One region of the Thiopseudomonas alkaliphila genome, then DNA from elsewhere that is predicted to be linked to it. Evidence: predicted binding sites of a transcription regulator. Region 1 holds the regulator's gene; the other holds the start of a gene.

The links. The regulator LexA, encoded in region 1, represses DNA repair genes until DNA is damaged. The targets are predictions, from matches to a motif close to CTGTNTNNNNANACAG.
Region 2: recN (DNA repair protein RecN) is a predicted target of LexA. The motif match lies at 2,081-2,096, and genes of this name have one in related genera.

The regions. Positions count from the first base shown of each region.
Region 1 is NZ_CP012358.1:583,848-592,394, reverse strand. It holds gene AKN87_RS02895 (MFS transporter) at 1-670, shown strand, start outside; gene gltX (glutamate--tRNA ligase) at 791-2,275, shown strand; gene AKN87_RS02885 (cell division inhibitor SulA) at 2,392-2,877, opposite strand; gene lexA (transcriptional repressor LexA) at 2,893-3,522, opposite strand; gene AKN87_RS02875 (HAMP domain-containing histidine kinase) at 3,586-5,079, opposite strand; gene AKN87_RS02870 (NAD(P)H-dependent glycerol-3-phosphate dehydrogenase) at 5,371-6,387, shown strand; gene AKN87_RS02865 (DUF4389 domain-containing protein) at 6,400-6,729, shown strand; gene sixA (phosphohistidine phosphatase SixA) at 6,732-7,217, shown strand; gene AKN87_RS02855 (alpha/beta fold hydrolase) at 7,265-8,140, shown strand; gene AKN87_RS02850 (glutathione S-transferase family protein) at 8,167-8,547, shown strand, end outside.
Region 2 is NZ_CP012358.1:2,392,243-2,400,789, forward strand. It holds gene AKN87_RS11515 (YhdP family protein) at 1-306, shown strand, start outside; gene recN (DNA repair protein RecN) at 363-2,054, opposite strand; gene grpE (nucleotide exchange factor GrpE) at 2,215-2,772, shown strand; gene dnaK (molecular chaperone DnaK) at 2,923-4,839, shown strand; gene dnaJ (molecular chaperone DnaJ) at 4,962-6,089, shown strand; gene dapB (4-hydroxy-tetrahydrodipicolinate reductase) at 6,236-7,039, shown strand; gene carA (glutamine-hydrolyzing carbamoyl-phosphate synthase small subunit) at 7,200-8,330, shown strand; gene leuE (leucine efflux protein LeuE) at 8,336-8,547, shown strand, end outside.

The sequences.
Region 1 (8,547 bases):
GCTGCTAATCAGTGTGTTGCCTTTGGCTAAAGCGGTGACGGTGAAGCCAACTGATCGGGTGCGCAGCTATGCTGAGCTGTTTCAGCAACCTTTACTTATTGCTGCGGTCGCTTCTGGGGTAGTGGGTTATGCGATTATGGTGCTGCTGATGACAGCAACCCCTTTAGCTATGGATCACCATGAATTTCCTTTTGAGGATGTGGCGATTGTGATTCAGTGGCATGTTCTGGGGATGTTTGTGCCGTCCTTTTTTACTGGCTGGCTGATTCGCAAGTTCTCATCGCGTACAGTGATTTTGTGGGGCTGCATTATTTTAGTGATCTGCGCGTTGATTAATATTTCAGGCGTTAGTTATTGGCACTATTTTAGCGGGCTATTGTTATTGGGCGTAGGCTGGAACTTTACTTTTATTGGCGCTACGCACTTACTCAGCTTCACTTATAGCCCGGCAGAGCAAGGTAAGGTGCAAGGCATTAACGAGTTTTTAGTCTTTAGTGCTTCAGCGATTGGCAGCTTACTGGCCGGACAGGGTGTCGTCCTGCTGGGCTGGGCTTGGTTAAATTGGCTCTCGATCCCAGTCGTTGTGGCCATTGCTTGGTTAATTTGGCGCTTAGATGAAGTGAAAATGACGGCAAAAGCGCAGTCGGCTTGGCAAAATCCCCAGGCCTAGTAGCCGTACATTCTTGATTGGCTCTGGTGCATGCGTCTAGAGCCAAAACACTATTTTTGCTATGCTAGGCCTTTATTTTCACGCGCTGTTTATTTTTAACTCGCTTACTTGAGAGCCTTCATGACTATTGTTAGAACCCGTGTCGCTCCTTCTCCTACCGGTGATCCCCACGTAGGAACGGCTTATATTGCTTTGTTTAATATGTGTTTTGCGCGCCAGCACGGCGGCCAATTCATTTTGCGAATTGAAGACACCGACCAACTTCGCTCGAGCAAAGAGTCTGAACAACAGATTTACGATGCCTTACGTTGGTTAGGGATTGAATGGGATGAAGGCCCCGATGTCGGTGGTCCCCATGGCCCTTATCGTCAAAGTGAGCGCGGTGAAATCTATAAAAAATATTCAGATGAATTAGTCGCTAAGGGCCATGCCTTTCCGTGCTTCTGTTCTGCTGAACGCTTAGATGCGGTACGTGCCGAGCAAATGGCCAATAAGCAAACACCGGCCTATGATGGGCATTGCTCACATCTTGACCCGAGTGAAGCGCAAGCACGAGTAGCGGCAGGTGAATCCCACGTGATTCGGATGCGGGTACCGACCGAAGGGGTCTGCGTGGTTAAGGATATGCTGCGTGGCGAAGTCGAAATTGGCTGGGACCGCATGGATATGCAGGTGCTCATGAAAGCCGATGGGCTGCCTACTTACTTTTTAGCCAACGTAGTGGATGATCATCTGATGGGGATCACTCACGTGCTACGTGGCGAAGAGTGGCTGCCTTCGGCGCCGAAGTTAATTAAGCTGTATGAGTATTTTGGCTGGGAACAGCCTGTATTGTGCTATATGCCGCTGCTGCGTAACCCTGATAAAAGTAAGCTCTCTAAGCGTAAAAACCCAACCTCAATTACGTTTTATGAGCGTATGGGTTTTATGCCAGAAGCCATGCTGAACTACTTGGGGCGTATGGGCTGGTCGATGCCCGATGAGCGTGAAAAATTTAGCCTTGAAGAAATGATTGAAAACTTCGACTTAAGCCGTGTTTCCTTAGGTGGCCCGGTGTTTGATATTGAGAAACTGTCTTGGTTAAACGGTCAGTGGTTGCGTGAGTTAAGCGTTGAAGACTTTGCTCAGCAAGTGCAGCAGTGGGCATTTAATCCTGAATACCTCATGCAAATTGCCCCCCATGTGCAAGGACGGGTAGAAACTTTCAGTGAAATTGCGCCCCTAGCAAACTTTTTCTTTACCGCTGGCGTGCCATTAAATGCTGAGTTATTTGCCCATAAAAAGCTCGATGAGAAGCAAGTGCGTCAAGTGTTGCAGTTTGTGTTGTGGCGTTTAGAGGCGCAGCGTCAGTGGGACAAAGACGCGATTATGGCCTGTATTCATGAGGTTGGTGCGGCGCTTGAGCTAAAATTACGGGATATTATGCCGTTAATGTTCCCGGCGATTACCGGTTCAAGCAGCTCGGTTTCGGTGTTAGATGCCATGGCGATTTTAGGCCCCGACTTAACACGCTTTCGTTTACGCCAAGCCTTAGAGTTTTTAGGCGGCGCATCGAAAAAAGAAACCAAAGAGTGGGAAAAACAGTACAAGCTTGCCTTGGCGTAAGGCCATTGTTGCGCGAGTTACTGTGCCTGCTGCAATGCCCGTCCTGGTGACGGGCATTTTTATCGCCGCATATTAGGGTCTATATAGCTTTAGCGGATGAGCTGAGCTAGGTGAGCCTAGCAGGCGAGAGTGAAGGGATGCTTAATATTAAGCCACTTGCTTTGGGTGTAAGCCGCCTGACGACTGAGCTGTTGTTTTAGACCTTCAGGCATCACATCAATCCAGCTAACCACGGTATGGCTTAACCCTAAGCTCAGGGTTTGGCGTAAAATTTTCATCACTTTTGCTGGTGAGCGATCGCTGATCACCATGGTTTTCTGTGGATTGACTCCAATCGAGCGGAGCCACTGATTACTGATGGTTTCAGGTGGTGCGACCAAGGTTAACCAGCGGTCGGCTTGTTCATGGCTTAAGGACTGTAATACGGGTGCTAACAGCGCTAAAAACTGCTGCTTGCCACCACTGATAATCAGCTCGCTAAAGGCCTCTTGAGCTAGGCCTAATTTGGGTTCACCAAGCGGCAGGCTTTGATTGAGTGCTGGTTTGCGCAAAATTGACAGGGGCAGGCTCTGCACCACACGATTGCTGTTTAAGTTTTGCATGTTAGGTTTCTCCAGTTAGTGCCTGATCACACCGACACTTAAGCCTTCTATCACTAACTCTTCATGGCTTAGATCAATTTCAATCGGGGCGAAATCTTGGTTTTCAGCAATTAACCAAACGGTATTGCCTTCGCGCTTAAAGCGCTTAACGGTGACTTCGTTATCGATGCGGGCTACAACAATGTCGCCATTTTTTGCTTGTTGGGTTTTATGCACTGCCAGCAAATCACCGTCTAAGATGCCAATGTCTTGCATACTGCTGCCTTTAACGCGCAGCAAATAATCAGCTTTGGGTTTAAAAAAGTCAGGGCTAATTGCACAGGTAGTTTCAATATGTTCTTGGGCTAAAATGGGTTGTCCGGCAGCTACTTGACCAATAATTGGCAGCTCATGATCGTTAAGGGCCAAGCTAAGATCAGGCGCTGCTGTTAGTTCATCTTCAATGATGCGAATGCCACGCGAGGCACCAGGAATCATTTCAATTGCTTGCTTTCGGGCCAGTGCGCGTAAATGATCTTCAGCTGCATTGGGCGAGCGAAAACCAAGAGCTTGGGAGATTTCAGCGCGAGTCGGTGGGTAGCCGTTTTGCTCAATCCACTCTTTGAGAAATGCCAATATTTCTGCTTGGCGCTTAGTTAGCTTCATGGTGTTCGCCCTCATTAAGTACTGTATGACTGGTATTATATACAGTGTTTTGCTGAGGGCAAGTTATTCCTGTGTTTTGGCCTGATCAATTTGTAGCGGAATTTTCAGCATAAACAGTGTGCCTACTTGCTCTTGGCTAGAGCAGGTCAGGGTGCCGCCCATTTGTACGGCCAAACTATGGGAGATAGATAGACCCAATCCGGTGCCACCATAACGCCTAGAAATAGAGCTGTCGGCTTGGCTAAAGGCATCAAACATATACTTAATACGGCTTTTAGCAATACCAATGCCGCTATCGGTCACCTTAATGGCTAAATCCAAGCTGTGCTTATTTTTCATAAAGGCTTGGCAGCTGACTTTAATAAAGCCGTGTTCGGTAAATTTAAAGGCATTACTGACTAGGTTGACTAACACCTGCTTAATACGTGTCGGGTCGCCCAGTAAGAAGCTATCGCGGGCTAGGGGGCTATAAGTTACGCTGAAATCGAGCTTACGCCGCTTAGCTTCTAACTCAAATGGCTTAAAGGCTTGATCAAATAACTCTTTCAAGTTAAAGGATAAATACTCTAAGCCGATGGCATGATGCTCGAGACGGGAAAAATCAAGAATATTATTAATGACTTGTAGCAACTGTTGGCCTGAAGTGGTGGCAAACTGGGTGTATTCTTTTTGCTCACTGCTTTGCTCAGTGGTTTCAAGTAGCTGTAGCATGCCTAAAATGCCGTTCATTGGCGTACGCAATTCATGGCTCATCATAGCTAAAAAGTCTGATTTACTGCGGTTCGCATGTTCAGCTTCTTCCAAGGCTTTAGTGGCTTGCAGTAACTGAATCTGCTGATCTTTTTTGGCTTGGCTTAGGTCTGCAGCCAGTCGATTAATATTGTTAGCTAGTTCGCCAATTTCACCGGTATAGCGTGTAACTTTAACTGGGCTGTAATTCCCTTGCTGCATGGCTTTTAGAGAGTAACTCATGCGTTTTAAGGGCAAAGATAGGCTACGTGATAGTGCATGAGCTAATAATAAAGTTAGCATAAAAGCAAAGCCATTTAATAAGCTGGCTTGCAATAAGCTTTGTTGCTGTTCCTTGCGTAACTGAACGTCAGTCATCACTACAACGACTCTTCCTAGCAGTTTTTTTTGTTTAGGAATGGGGGGCGTAGCTGCCTCATGGGTATCCGGCTCAGTGGAGTGCTGGTAAATAGGAGCGTCAAACTTAAAAGATTGTTTGTAATCAGGGCAGCTTTTTGTGATGGATGCAATTTTTTGATTGTCTTGATTATAGACATTAATACAACGCACATACTGGGTACTGGAGGCGGCACTAACTAAAGTTTGTAAATAAGCAAAATTACCAGATTCCACGCCATACGCAGCAGCTGGAGCAATCTGGTTAGCTAATAACTGACCAGTAGTGAGTAGGCCTTGCTGTAAGTCTTGGAAGCGTGAGTAAGTAAAGTAAGTCGTTAGTAAAGTAGCAATTAATAATGCAGGGACTAAGCTGACAATTAAGGTATGGCGGTGAATAGTTCCGGTATGCCAGCGCTGTAAAAGAGTCATTGAACACCTAGCTATCAGTACTTAAAAATATGAGAGCGAAAAAGATAAATTATAGAAATGGCGATCATTGCTACAAAATAATGATAGCGAGCTTAAAGTGTTGGTTCATGTCTAAGGGACCCAGTGCTAGCAAGTAAAATTTATCACTCTGAATGACTTCGTAAAGAGGGCCTCTTTGCTCGTTCATGGATTTAATTCTAAATGATTATCTTGCAAAAGCTACTGATAATGGCTGGATTGCAACGTATAATGCCGCCATCGCCATTTTGGCTAAACGAGTAGTGGATACCCATGAGCAAACCAATTGCAGTTCTTGGTGGTGGTAGTTTTGGAACTGCTGTTGCCAACTTATTAGCGAGCAATAACCACCCCGTTATTCAATGGATGCGCGATGAACAGCAAGCGCAAACCATGCAAGTTGAGCGGAAAAACCCTAAGTATTTACAGGGAGTGCCGCTGCAGGATGGCGTACAGCCAACCAGTGAAATTGCCGAGGCATTAGCTTGTGAGCTGATTTTTGTTGCCTTGCCATCTACGGCCTTACGCCAGGTACTCACACCTTATGCCGAGCAATTAGCAGGTAAGGGCTTGATTAGTACCACTAAAGGGATTGAGGCGGATAGCTTTTTATTAATGAGCCAAATTCTCGAACAAATTGTGCCTAAAGCACGGGTAGGGGTTTTATCCGGTCCTAACTTAGCTAAAGAGGTGGCAGCCGGTGCGTTAACTGCGACTGTGATTGCCAGTGAAGATCAGGCGCTGTGCCAGCAAGTGCAGGAGGTGCTACATGGTTCGACTTTTCGCGTGTACGCCAGCAGTGATCGTTACGGGGTCGAGTTGGGCGGTGCGTTAAAAAATGTGTATGCGATTATTGCAGGGATGGCCGCCGCCTTAGGGATGGGGGAGAATACCCGCAGCATGCTGATCACCCGAGCTTTGGCAGAAATGACGCGCTTTGCTGTACGTTTAGGCGCCAGCCCAATGACTTTTTTAGGTTTGGCTGGGGTTGGTGACTTGATTGTGACCTGTACTTCGCCGAAAAGCCGTAATTACCAAGTAGGTTATGCCTTAGGTGAAGGGCGTAGTTTAGAAGAGGCAGTGCAGCGCTTAGGCGAAGTGGCAGAAGGAGTTAACACCTTAAAAGTGCTTAAAGCTAAGGCTGATGAGCTGGAGGTGTATATGCCGCTAGTGTCGGCTTTACATGCGATTTTATTTGAAGGCCAAACCTTAACTAAGGTGATTGGTAGTTTAATGAGTGGTGAACCTAAAACCGATGTGGACTTTATTACCGTTGCCGGTTTTAGTTAAGAGGAGAACAATATGCAAGCTTCAGCGAAGCGCTTAGGACGTGAGTCATTGGTCATTCGGATACTGTGGATGCTGCTATTCTTGCTGGCTTGGCAAATAGCAGCCCCTTTATTAGCGGTGATGGTGTTATTACAGTTAGTGTATCGCTTGGTTCAAGGTCAGCCGCATTTGGGGTTGATGCAATGGGGTGATAGCTTAAGTCAGTATTTAATGCAGATTGGTCGCTTTGGCGCCTTTCAAACAGAAGAAAAGCCTTGGCCGGTCGCCGATTGGCCAGCGCCAGAGACCCCAAAGGCAATTAAAGTTAGTCCAGCAGCCGAGGTGACAGCCCCTAAGGAGTAAAGATGACACTGTGGTTATTGCGACATGGCGAAGCCCATCCTGAAGCCGAAAGTGATGAAGCGCGTAAACTAACGCCTTATGGGATTGAGCAAGTGCGTTTTATCGCAGAGCAGCTAGTGGATCAGCCGTTAGATATGATTCTGACCAGTCCTTATGTGCGGGCGAAAGAAACCACCCAGGTGGTGCAACATCGTTTCTATGAAAATCGCCAGCGTGCAGCTGTGCCTGTGACCACTGTGCCGTGGATTACTCCAGATGATCGCGTACATGATGTACTGAATGGGCTGGAAAATTATTACCCGCAGTACAAACATCTGCTTATTGTCAGTCATCAACCCTTGTTGGGTTATTTGGCTGGCTGGCTGGAGTATGGCCATAAGCAACAGATTCCCTTTGGTACCGCTAGTCTTGCACAATTTGAAGGCAGTTGGTTAGGTGCCGGAAGCTTACAATTAAAACAAATATTCCATGCAGATATTCCCCGTTAATTGCACGAATTAACTGATCTGCCTGCCTTGAGGAGTGAACCTTGGTTATGTTGCAACAGGTAGAAGATATACGCATCCAACTTCCCCATATTGAATTAGCTGCCAAAGTTTATGGTCCAGCGGATGGTGAGCCGGTATTGGCTTTGCATGGCTGGTTAGATAATGCCATGAGCTTTGAGCGCCTCGCTCCGCAACTAAAAGGCTTACGCATTGTTGCCTTGGATATGGCAGGGCACGGTTACTCGCAGCACCGAAGTTTAGATGCTAGCTACCAGTTATGGGATTATGTAATGGATGCTTTTCTTGCGGCTGAGCATCTGGGGTGGGATAAGTTTAGCTTGCTTGGGCACTCGTTAGGGGGAATTGTCTCGGTGTTATTAGCTGGTGCGATGCCAGAGCGAATTGAGCGCGTGGCACTGATTGATGGTTTAGCACCTTACACTGGCGAAGCGGATGAAGCACCAGAGAAATTGCGTGAGGCGCTACTGGCGCAAATTGCCTTAAAAGATAAGGGCAAGCCTGTGCATCCTACGGTGGAAAGTGCAATTAAAGCACGGATGCAGGGATTAATTGCGGTTAGTCGGGAAGCAGCAGAGTTATTGGTGCAGCGCGGTTTAAGCCCCGTACGCGGTGGCTTTACCTGGAATACTGATGCCCGCTTAACTTTACCGTCACCGCTGCGCTTAACTAAAGCCCATGCACTTTCTTTTGCTTTAGCCGTCAAATGTCCGGTGTGCTTAATCTTAGCCACTGAAGGTATTTTGCTCCAAGAGCGTGGACTTGAGCCTTTCTTGGCGATGCTGCCTTACCAGCAACATCGATTATCAGGCGGGCACCATTTGCATTTAGATGATGCTAAAGGAGCCACAGCCGTTGCTGAGTGCCTGAATCAATTTTTTGCTGCTCACCCTGTTGCAGGCTGAGTGGCTTTGTTAGTGGAGTCCTTCTGATGATTGATTTGTATACCGCAGCCACCCCCAATGGGCATAAGGTGTCAATTGCCTTAGAAGAAATGCAGCTGCCTTATGAGTTGCATGTTTTATCTTTTGATAAAAAAGAGCAAAAAGCGCCTGAATTCTTAGCTATTAACCCCAATGGCCGTATTCCCGCGATTATTGACCGAGATAATGATAACTTCGCAGTATTTGAGTCGGGCGCTATTCTTTGGTACCTAGCTGAGAAAACCGGGCAGCTATTACCACAAGAGCCTAAACAGCGCTCGCAAGTTATGCAGTGGTTAATGTTCCAAATGAGTGGTGTAGGGCCAATGCAGGGACAAGCCAATGTGTTTTATCGCTATTTTCCCGAGAAAATTCCAGCAGCTATTGAT
Region 2 (8,547 bases), 690 kb from region 1:
GCCCGGCTACGTGCCGATAATGGTTTATTTAAAACGGTAGGGCCTTTAGTTATGGATGGGCCAGCCACTGACTTGCAACTAGAAGGCTTTATTGATTTTCCCCGGGATAAAATCAATGCTCAGCTAAGAGTTAGCGTGCCTTTAACGAGCAATTTAACCATTGCGGCCATTGCTGCTGGCGCGCCTTTAATTGGTGGGGCTGTTTATTTGGCGGATAAAGCGTTAGGTAATCGCTTAGAAAAACTTACCGCGGTGCGTTATCGCATTACTGGAGCTTGGTCTAAACCGACGGTGCGAATGCAGTAACCCGCTGCAGGTTTAGCCCGCTGCCACGAAAGAGTAACTGGCAGCGGGCTTGCAGTTTAGGCAGAAGCGGAAATCGGCAAACGCAGTAGTTGCTTAGCATGGGCTAGGGATTCGTTGGTGATTTGAATCCCCCCCAACATACGGGCGACCTCTTTAGTACGCTCATGGGTGGACAGGACTTTGACCGAAGTGTCGGTGCTGTGTTTGGAGTGTTTTTTATGCACATACAGATGCTGGTCACCATGGGCTGCTACCTGTGGTAAGTGGGTGACAGCAATCACTTGGCCACGTTGCCCGAGTTGATGCAGTAAGCGTCCAACGACTTCAGCGGTGGGGCCGCCAATGCCCACATCGACCTCATCAAAAACTAAGGTAGGCGTTTCGCTGCTAGCTGCAGACACCACTTGGATAGCTAAGCTAATACGTGAAAGCTCACCACCGGAGACGACCTTGGCCATTTCTTGCAAGGGTTGACCTGGGTTGGTGCTGACTAAAAAACTGACTTGTTCAAGGCCATGGCTAGAAAGCTCTTCGTTGGCTGCCCGCGGAAATAGGCCAATTTCAAATTGAATAGAAACTAACCCTAGCTGTTTGAGTTGCTTGGATACCGCCTGTGCAAAGCGGGGCGCTGCCCGGTGGCGCGCTTGGCTTAAGGCTTCAGCGGCGACCTGGTAGTTACTTTGTGCCTGTTCAATTTGTTGCTCAAGCTGCTCTAGATTGGCGGCTTGTTGATCAAGGGTGTTGAGCTCGGCGCGTAACTCTTGCTGCAGATTGAGCAAGTGCTCGGGTTGAATTTTATGCTTGCGCGCTAAGCTGTAGATGCTATCGAGGCGTTGCTCAATCTGTTCTTGACGTATAGGGTCGGCATCAAAACTATCGGAAAAACGGCGCAATTCGCCCATGGCCTCGTCAATTTGAATATGAGCGCTGCTAAGTAAATGCCGTGCGCTTTCAAACTGGTTTAATTGTTTAGCCGCTTGGCTATTGCTTAGTTGTTGCAGGCAATAGTTAAGACTGCTGAGCAGTGAGTTTTCAGGGTTATCACTGCAGATATCCAGCACAGTTTGCGAGCTGCCTAGCAGCTGAATGGCGTTATCTAGTAAGCGCTGCTCTTGTTCAAGTTCGGCAAGCTCAGTTTCTCCTAGATTTAGCTGATCCAGTTCTTCCAGTTGGTAACGCAGTAATTGTAATTGAGCTTCGTGCTGAGCAGCGGCTTGTTCAGCGTTGTGCTTGGCTTGGCTTAATTGTCGATAGCTGAGCGCAGCCTGCTTGACTTGCGCAGCTAAGGCATCGGCTTGGGCGTAGTCGTCAAGTAATAAGCGGTGCTGATCGAGTTTCAGCAGGGCTTGTTGGGCATGTTGGCCGTGGATATGGACCAGCATTTCGCCTAGGGTTTTAAGGTCAGCTAGTGGGCAGGCGATACCATTAATGTAGGCGCGTGAGCGGCCTTCTTGGGTAATGACTCGGCGTAAAATGCACTGCTGATCATCCGCTAGATCGCGTTCTTGCAACCATTGTTGAGCAGCAGGTAACTGGGTTAGGTCAAACAGCGCTTGAATTTCAGCTTTTTCTCGCTCGGGCTTAACCGCATGACTATGGGCGCGTCCACCTAAGACCAGTCCAAGGGCATCGAGCATAATCGATTTTCCTGCCCCTGTTTCACCGGTAATTACACTCATCCCTGAGCGCAAATCAAGTTCTAGGTGTTCAACAATGGTGTAGTGGGAAATCGTTAGATGAGTCAGCATGAAATTCACCTGTAACAATAAACAGTCTGTGAATTTATACAGTATTTTTTATGGCTTGCAAAGGACTTTTTAAATCACCTGGTTTAGTGCCTTGAATTTGTAGGAGCTAGCCCTCATATAAAGCGTAACTTGTAAAAAATACTGCACTGAGGACAGGGCAATGACAGAACAGCAGAAACCAGAAACACCAGAAGTTGAAGTAGATGAAGCTTTGCTTGAGAGTGAAGCAGCTGAGGCGCCTGAGCCAGCGGTGGAAAATGACCTAGAAGCACAGTTAGCGGCGTTAACTGATCAGTTGGCAATGGCTAAAGATCAAGAACTGCGATTAATGGCTGAGGTACAAAATACCCGTCGCCGCGCCGATCAGGATGTAGAAAAAGCCCATAAGTTTGCTTTAGAAAAATTTGCTAAAGACTTATTAGCGGTGGTGGATACCTTAGAGCGTGCACTTGAGGTACAGATTACTGAGGATACGGCGGTGCAGTCGATGCGGGAAGGGATTGAACTGACCTTAAAGCTGTTGCTTGATACCTTAAAGCGTCATCAGGTAGAGCAAATTTCACCAGAGGGTCAGCCCTTTGATCCAGAGTTACACCAAGCCATTTCAATGGAATCTAATGCTGAGGTTGAGCCAAACTCGGTGGTGAAGGTATTCCAGAAAGGTTATTCCATCAGTGGCCGTTTACTGCGTCCGGCTATGGTAGTGGTGAGTCAGTAAGTACCAGCAATAACAGCGTTACGAAATAATAAGCGACACAATAAATAGCCGAGGGCTTGAAAAGTTAAAAATAGCCCCCATTTATTAGTCAAGCATTAAGAATTAGCGGCTCATAGCGAGCATAAGACTTAGATCAGTTTGGAGAACATCATGGGTAAGATTATTGGTATTGACTTGGGTACAACTAACTCCTGCGTGTCAGTGTTAGAAAACGGTACTGCAAAAATTATTGAAAACGCTGAGGGTGGTCGTACTACGCCATCAATCGTTGCTTATGCCAACGACGGTGAGGTGTTAGTAGGGCAATCAGCTAAGCGTCAGGCGGTGACTAACCCAACCAACACCCTGTATGCGGTGAAGCGCTTAATTGGTCGTCGGTTTGACGAAGAAGTAGTGCAAAAAGACATCAAAATGGTGCCTTTCGCTATTGTTAAAGCGGACAATGGTGATGCCTGGGTTGAAGTAAAAGGCGAAAAAATGGCACCGCCACAGATTTCTGCGGAAGTCTTGAAGAAAATGAAGAAAACCGCTGAGGACTACCTCGGTGAGCCAGTTACCGAAGCCGTAGTTACGGTTCCTGCATACTTTAACGACAGTCAGCGTCAAGCCACTAAAGATGCGGGTCGTATTGCCGGCTTAGATGTTAAGCGGATTATTAACGAGCCGACAGCAGCAGCCCTAGCTTACGGTATGGATAAAGCCAAAGGCGACCGTACGGTGATCGTGTATGACTTAGGTGGTGGTACCTTTGACGTTTCGGTGATTGAAATTGCTGAAATTGATGGCGAGCACCAGTTTGAAGTGTTGGCCACCAACGGTGACACCTTCTTAGGTGGTGAAGACTTTGATATTCGTTTAATCGACTACTTAGCCGATGAGTTTAAGAAAGACAGCGGTATGGATCTTAAAGGTGATCCATTGGCGATGCAGCGCTTAAAAGAAGCGGCTGAGAAGGCTAAAATTGAGCTCTCTTCAGCGCAGCAAACCGACGTTAACTTGCCTTACATCACGGCTGATGCCAGTGGTCCTAAGCACTTAAACGTGATTATTTCTCGCGCTAAATTAGAGTCATTGGTAGAAGATTTAGTCCAGCGTACTTTAGAGCCGTGCCGCACTGCGTTAGCCGATGCAGGCCTTGAAGCCAGCGCGATTGATGAGGTGATTCTGGTAGGTGGTCAGACCCGTATGCCATTAGTGCAAAAAGCGGTCGCTGATTACTTTGGTAAAGAAGCCCGTAAAGACGTTAACCCTGACGAAGCAGTAGCCATGGGTGCGGCCATTCAGGGTGCGGTATTAGGTGGTGATGTTAAAGACGTTTTACTGCTAGACGTGACGCCTCTGTCCTTGGGTATTGAAACCATGGGCGGCGTGATGACTAACCTGATTGAGAAAAACACGACGATTCCAACCAAGAAATCCCAGGTGTTCTCAACGGCTGATGATAACCAGCCGGCAGTAACCATTCATGTGTTACAAGGTGAGCGTAAGCAAGCAGCGCAAAACAAATCCTTAGGTCGTTTTGACTTATCGGATATTCCGCCTGCGCCACGCGGTGTGCCACAAATTGAAGTGACCTTTGATATTGACGCGAACGGTATTATGAACGTGTCAGCCAAAGATAAGGCGACCGGTAAAGAGCAGTCGGTAGTGATTAAGGCTAACTCTGGCTTAAGCGATGAAGAAGTTGAGCAAATGGTGCGTGATGCCGAGGCTAATGCTGAGGAAGATCGCAAGTTTGAAGAGTTAGTAACGGCGCGTAACCAAGGTGATCAGCTGGTCCATGCGACCCGTAAGATGGTGACTGAGGCAGGCGACAAGGTGACTGACGAAGAAAAAACAGCCATTGAAGCGGCGGTCGCTGAGCTTGAAGAAGCGATTAAAGGCGACGATAAAGCACTGATCGAAGCTAAAGTCGAGGCTGTATCGCAAGCGACTGCACCGGTGGCGCAAAAAATGTATGCCGACCAAGCTCAAGCAGCTGAGGCGGGTGCAGATCAGGCTCAAGCTGGTTCAGACGATGTAGTTGATGCAGAGTTTGAAGAAGTGAAAGATAACGACAACAAGTAATTGTTGCCTAGAGTGTTCACTTAATCGATGTGGCCTGTAATAAGCTGCATCACTGTTCGCGCGGGAGCTTGCTCCCGCGTTGACGTGTTTAAGGTGCAGTTTTAAGTCAGAGAGTAAGTTTTATGTCAAAGCGTGATTATTACGAAGTGCTTGGGGTTGAGCGCGGAGCCAGTGAAGCGGAGCTAAAAAAAGCTTATCGCCGCTTAGCGATGAAGTTTCACCCAGACCGTAATCCCGACGACAAAGACGCGGAAGAAAAGTTTAAAGAAGCTAACGAAGCCTATGAGGTGCTGTCCGACGCAGAAAAGCGTGCGGCTTATGATCAATACGGCCATGCCGGAGTGGATCCGCAAATGGGCGGTGGCGGTTTTGGTGGTGGCTTCTCCGGCGGTAACTTTGGCGATATTTTCGGTGATGTATTTGGCGATATCTTTGGTGGTGGACGCAGCCAGCGTGGCGGTCCTCAGCGTGGTTCCGATCTACGTTACACCATGGATTTAAGCCTAGAAGAGGCGGTGCGTGGTACCACTCAGAAGATCACCATTCCAACGGCAGTCGAATGCAAAACCTGCCATGGCAGTGGGGCGAAAAAAGGCACCAGTCCAGTCACCTGTACGACCTGTAATGGCGTAGGACAGGTGCGTATGCAGCAAGGTTTCTTTGCTGTACAGCAAGAGTGTCCGCGTTGTCATGGTAGCGGTAAGATGATTACTGATCCTTGCGGCTCTTGCCATGGTCAAGGGCGGGTGGAAGAAACAAAAACCTTGTCGGTAAAAATTCCTGCTGGCGTGGATACGGGTGATCGCATTCGCTTATCGGGTGAGGGCGACCTTGGAGTAAAAGGCGGTCCTGCAGGTGATTTGTATGTGGTGGTGAATGTGCTGCCCCACGATATCTTTGAGCGTGATGGCGCTGATTTGTACTGCGAAGTGCCGATCAATATTGCCGATGCAGCCTTAGGTGGTGAGCTTGAAGTGCCGACTTTGGATGGTCGGGTTAAATTAAAAATTCCTGAGGGTACCCAAACCGGCAAAATGTTCCGTTTGCGCGGTAAAGGTGTTAAGCCTGTGCGTGGGCATGCTGTCGGTGATTTGATGTGCCGTGTGGTGGTGGAAACGCCGGTTAAACTCGATAAACGCCAGCGTGAAATGCTCGAGGAGTTTCGTACCAGCTTGCAAGGTGATGCTTCGCACTCACCTAAAGCTAGCGGCTTCTTTGAGGGAGTTAAACGTTTCTTTAATGACCTGTAGTCGTTAGTGGTCATGGCTGAGTTGAGTGCTCAGCGGAAACAGGCGTAACAGATAAAGTCAGTTTGCGGCATAATAGGCTCAAACTGACTTTTTTTATCGTCGCGAGTTTAAAGCGGGCGGTAAATCACTAATCAAAGGATTCCTCTATGCTTCGTATTGCAATTATGGGCGCTGCTGGGCGCATGGGTAAAACCTTAATTGAGGCCGTGCAACAGTTAGACGGTTGTCAGTTAACAGTGGCGGTTGACCGTCCTGATAGCAGTTTAATTGGTGCTGACGTAGGTGAGCTGGCTGGTGTTGGGCGGTTAGGGGTTAACTTAGTCGCTGATCTAGGCAGTCAGCTAGAGCACTTTGACTTAGTGATTGATTTTACTCACCCAACCGTCACGGTAAATACGTTAGAAGTCTGTCGTCAGGCTGGCAAAGCAATGGTGATTGGTACCACCGGCTTTAGTCCTGCTGAGCGTGAGCTATTAACCCAGGCTGCCCAAGAGATTCCGATTGTCTTTGCGGCCAACTACAGTGTGGGCGTGAACCTATGTCTTAAATTGTTAGACATGGCGGCGCGGGTGATGGGTGATGATGCAGATATCGAAATTATTGAAGCTCACCATCGCCATAAAGTTGATGCGCCTTCAGGTACCGCACTACGGATGGGCGAAGTGGTGGCAGAAGCATTAGGTCGTGATTTGCAGCAAGTGGCAGTGTATGGTCGAGAAGGGCAAACCGGTGCCCGCGAGCGTGAGACCATAGGCTTTGCAACAGTGCGTGCGGGCGATGTGGTGGGCGATCATACGGTGCTGTTTGCCACTGAAGGTGAGCGGGTAGAGATTACCCATAAAGCCTCCAGTCGTATGACCTTTGCTAAAGGGGCGGTGCGTGCAGCGAGCTGGTTACAAAAGCAGCCTGCAGGACTTTACGATATGCAAGACGTACTTAGCTTACGTTAGCCTTTCGGTTTAGGAAAAATTCCAGTAGAATGCCGTTTTAGTTTATTACTAAAGAAGCGCACACTATGAATTGTATTTAAAGCGGAATGATGTTTACTCACGTCATTCCGCTTTTTTGCGAGAAAAAAGCGCACCATTGCTACTATATCGGGAGGTCTTCTTGACTAAGCCAGCCATACTCGCCCTTGCAGACGGCAGTATTTTTAAGGGCGAATCCATTGGAATTGACGGACAGACCGTTGGTGAGGTGGTATTCAATACCGCCATGACCGGCTATCAGGAAATTCTAACGGATCCATCCTATGCACAACAAATGGTTGCTCTGACCTATCCACATATCGGTAACTCAGGGACAACGCCTGAAGATGCTGAGTCTAATCAGGTGTGGGCAGCAGGACTTATTATTCGTGACTTACCGTTAATTTCTAGCAACTGGCGTGATCAGCAGCCACTAGGCGAGTATTTAAAAGCCAATAAAGTCGTGGCTATTGCCGATATTGATACCCGTCGCTTAACTCGCATTTTGCGTGAAAAAGGGGCGCTTAATGGCTGTATCTTAGCCGGTGAAGATGCAACTGAAGAGCAAGCGTTGGCCTTAGCTCAGCAGTTTGCCGGTATTCAAGGTAAAGACCTAGCCCGTGAAGTGAGCACCGCTGAGATCTATGAGTGGCGTTCAGGCCCTTGGTGCTTACAAACTGACAGTCACCCAGAAGTTCCGGCAGCAAAACTGCCTTACCATGTGGTGGCCTATGATTTTGGCGTGAAGCGTAATATTTTACGTTTATTAGTGGCGCGCGGTTGCCGAGTAACCGTAGTACCAGCTGAGACGCCAGCCAGTGAAGTGTTGGCGCTCAATCCGGATGGGGTGTTCTTATCTAATGGCCCTGGCGATCCAGCACCTTGCAGCTATGCAGTACAAGCCATTGAGCAAGTGATTGCCGCAGGCAAGCCCGTATTTGGTATCTGTTTAGGTCATCAGCTATTAGCGTTGGCTTCCGGTGCGCGCACTGAAAAGCTGCCAAATGGTCATCATGGGGCTAATCACCCGGTACAAGACTTAGCTACCCAGCGGGTCATGATTACCAGTCAAAATCATGGTTTTGCCGTTGCTGAAGACAGCTTGCCAGCTAACCTGCGGGTTACTCATCGTTCTTTATTTGATGGCACCGTGCAGGGCGTTGAGCGTACCGATGTAGTGGCCTTTGGCTTCCAAGGGCATCCAGAAGCAAGCCCTGGTCCAAATGATGTGAATGGCTTGTTCGATCGTTTTGTCGCAGCGATGGCTAAGTAGTTATGATGGCGAGTTTGGGAGTGGTGGAACTCTGGGCCTATGTCATAGGTACAGTGTTGATTGTATTGCTGCCAGGCCCTAACTCGTTATTTGTGCTTAGCACTGCTGTGCAGCGCGGGGTAGCCGCTGGTTATCGCGCAGCTGCGGGGGTATTTATTGGTGATAGCTTGCTGATGCTGTTTTCAGCGCTCGGCATGGCATCGCTGCTAAAGACACA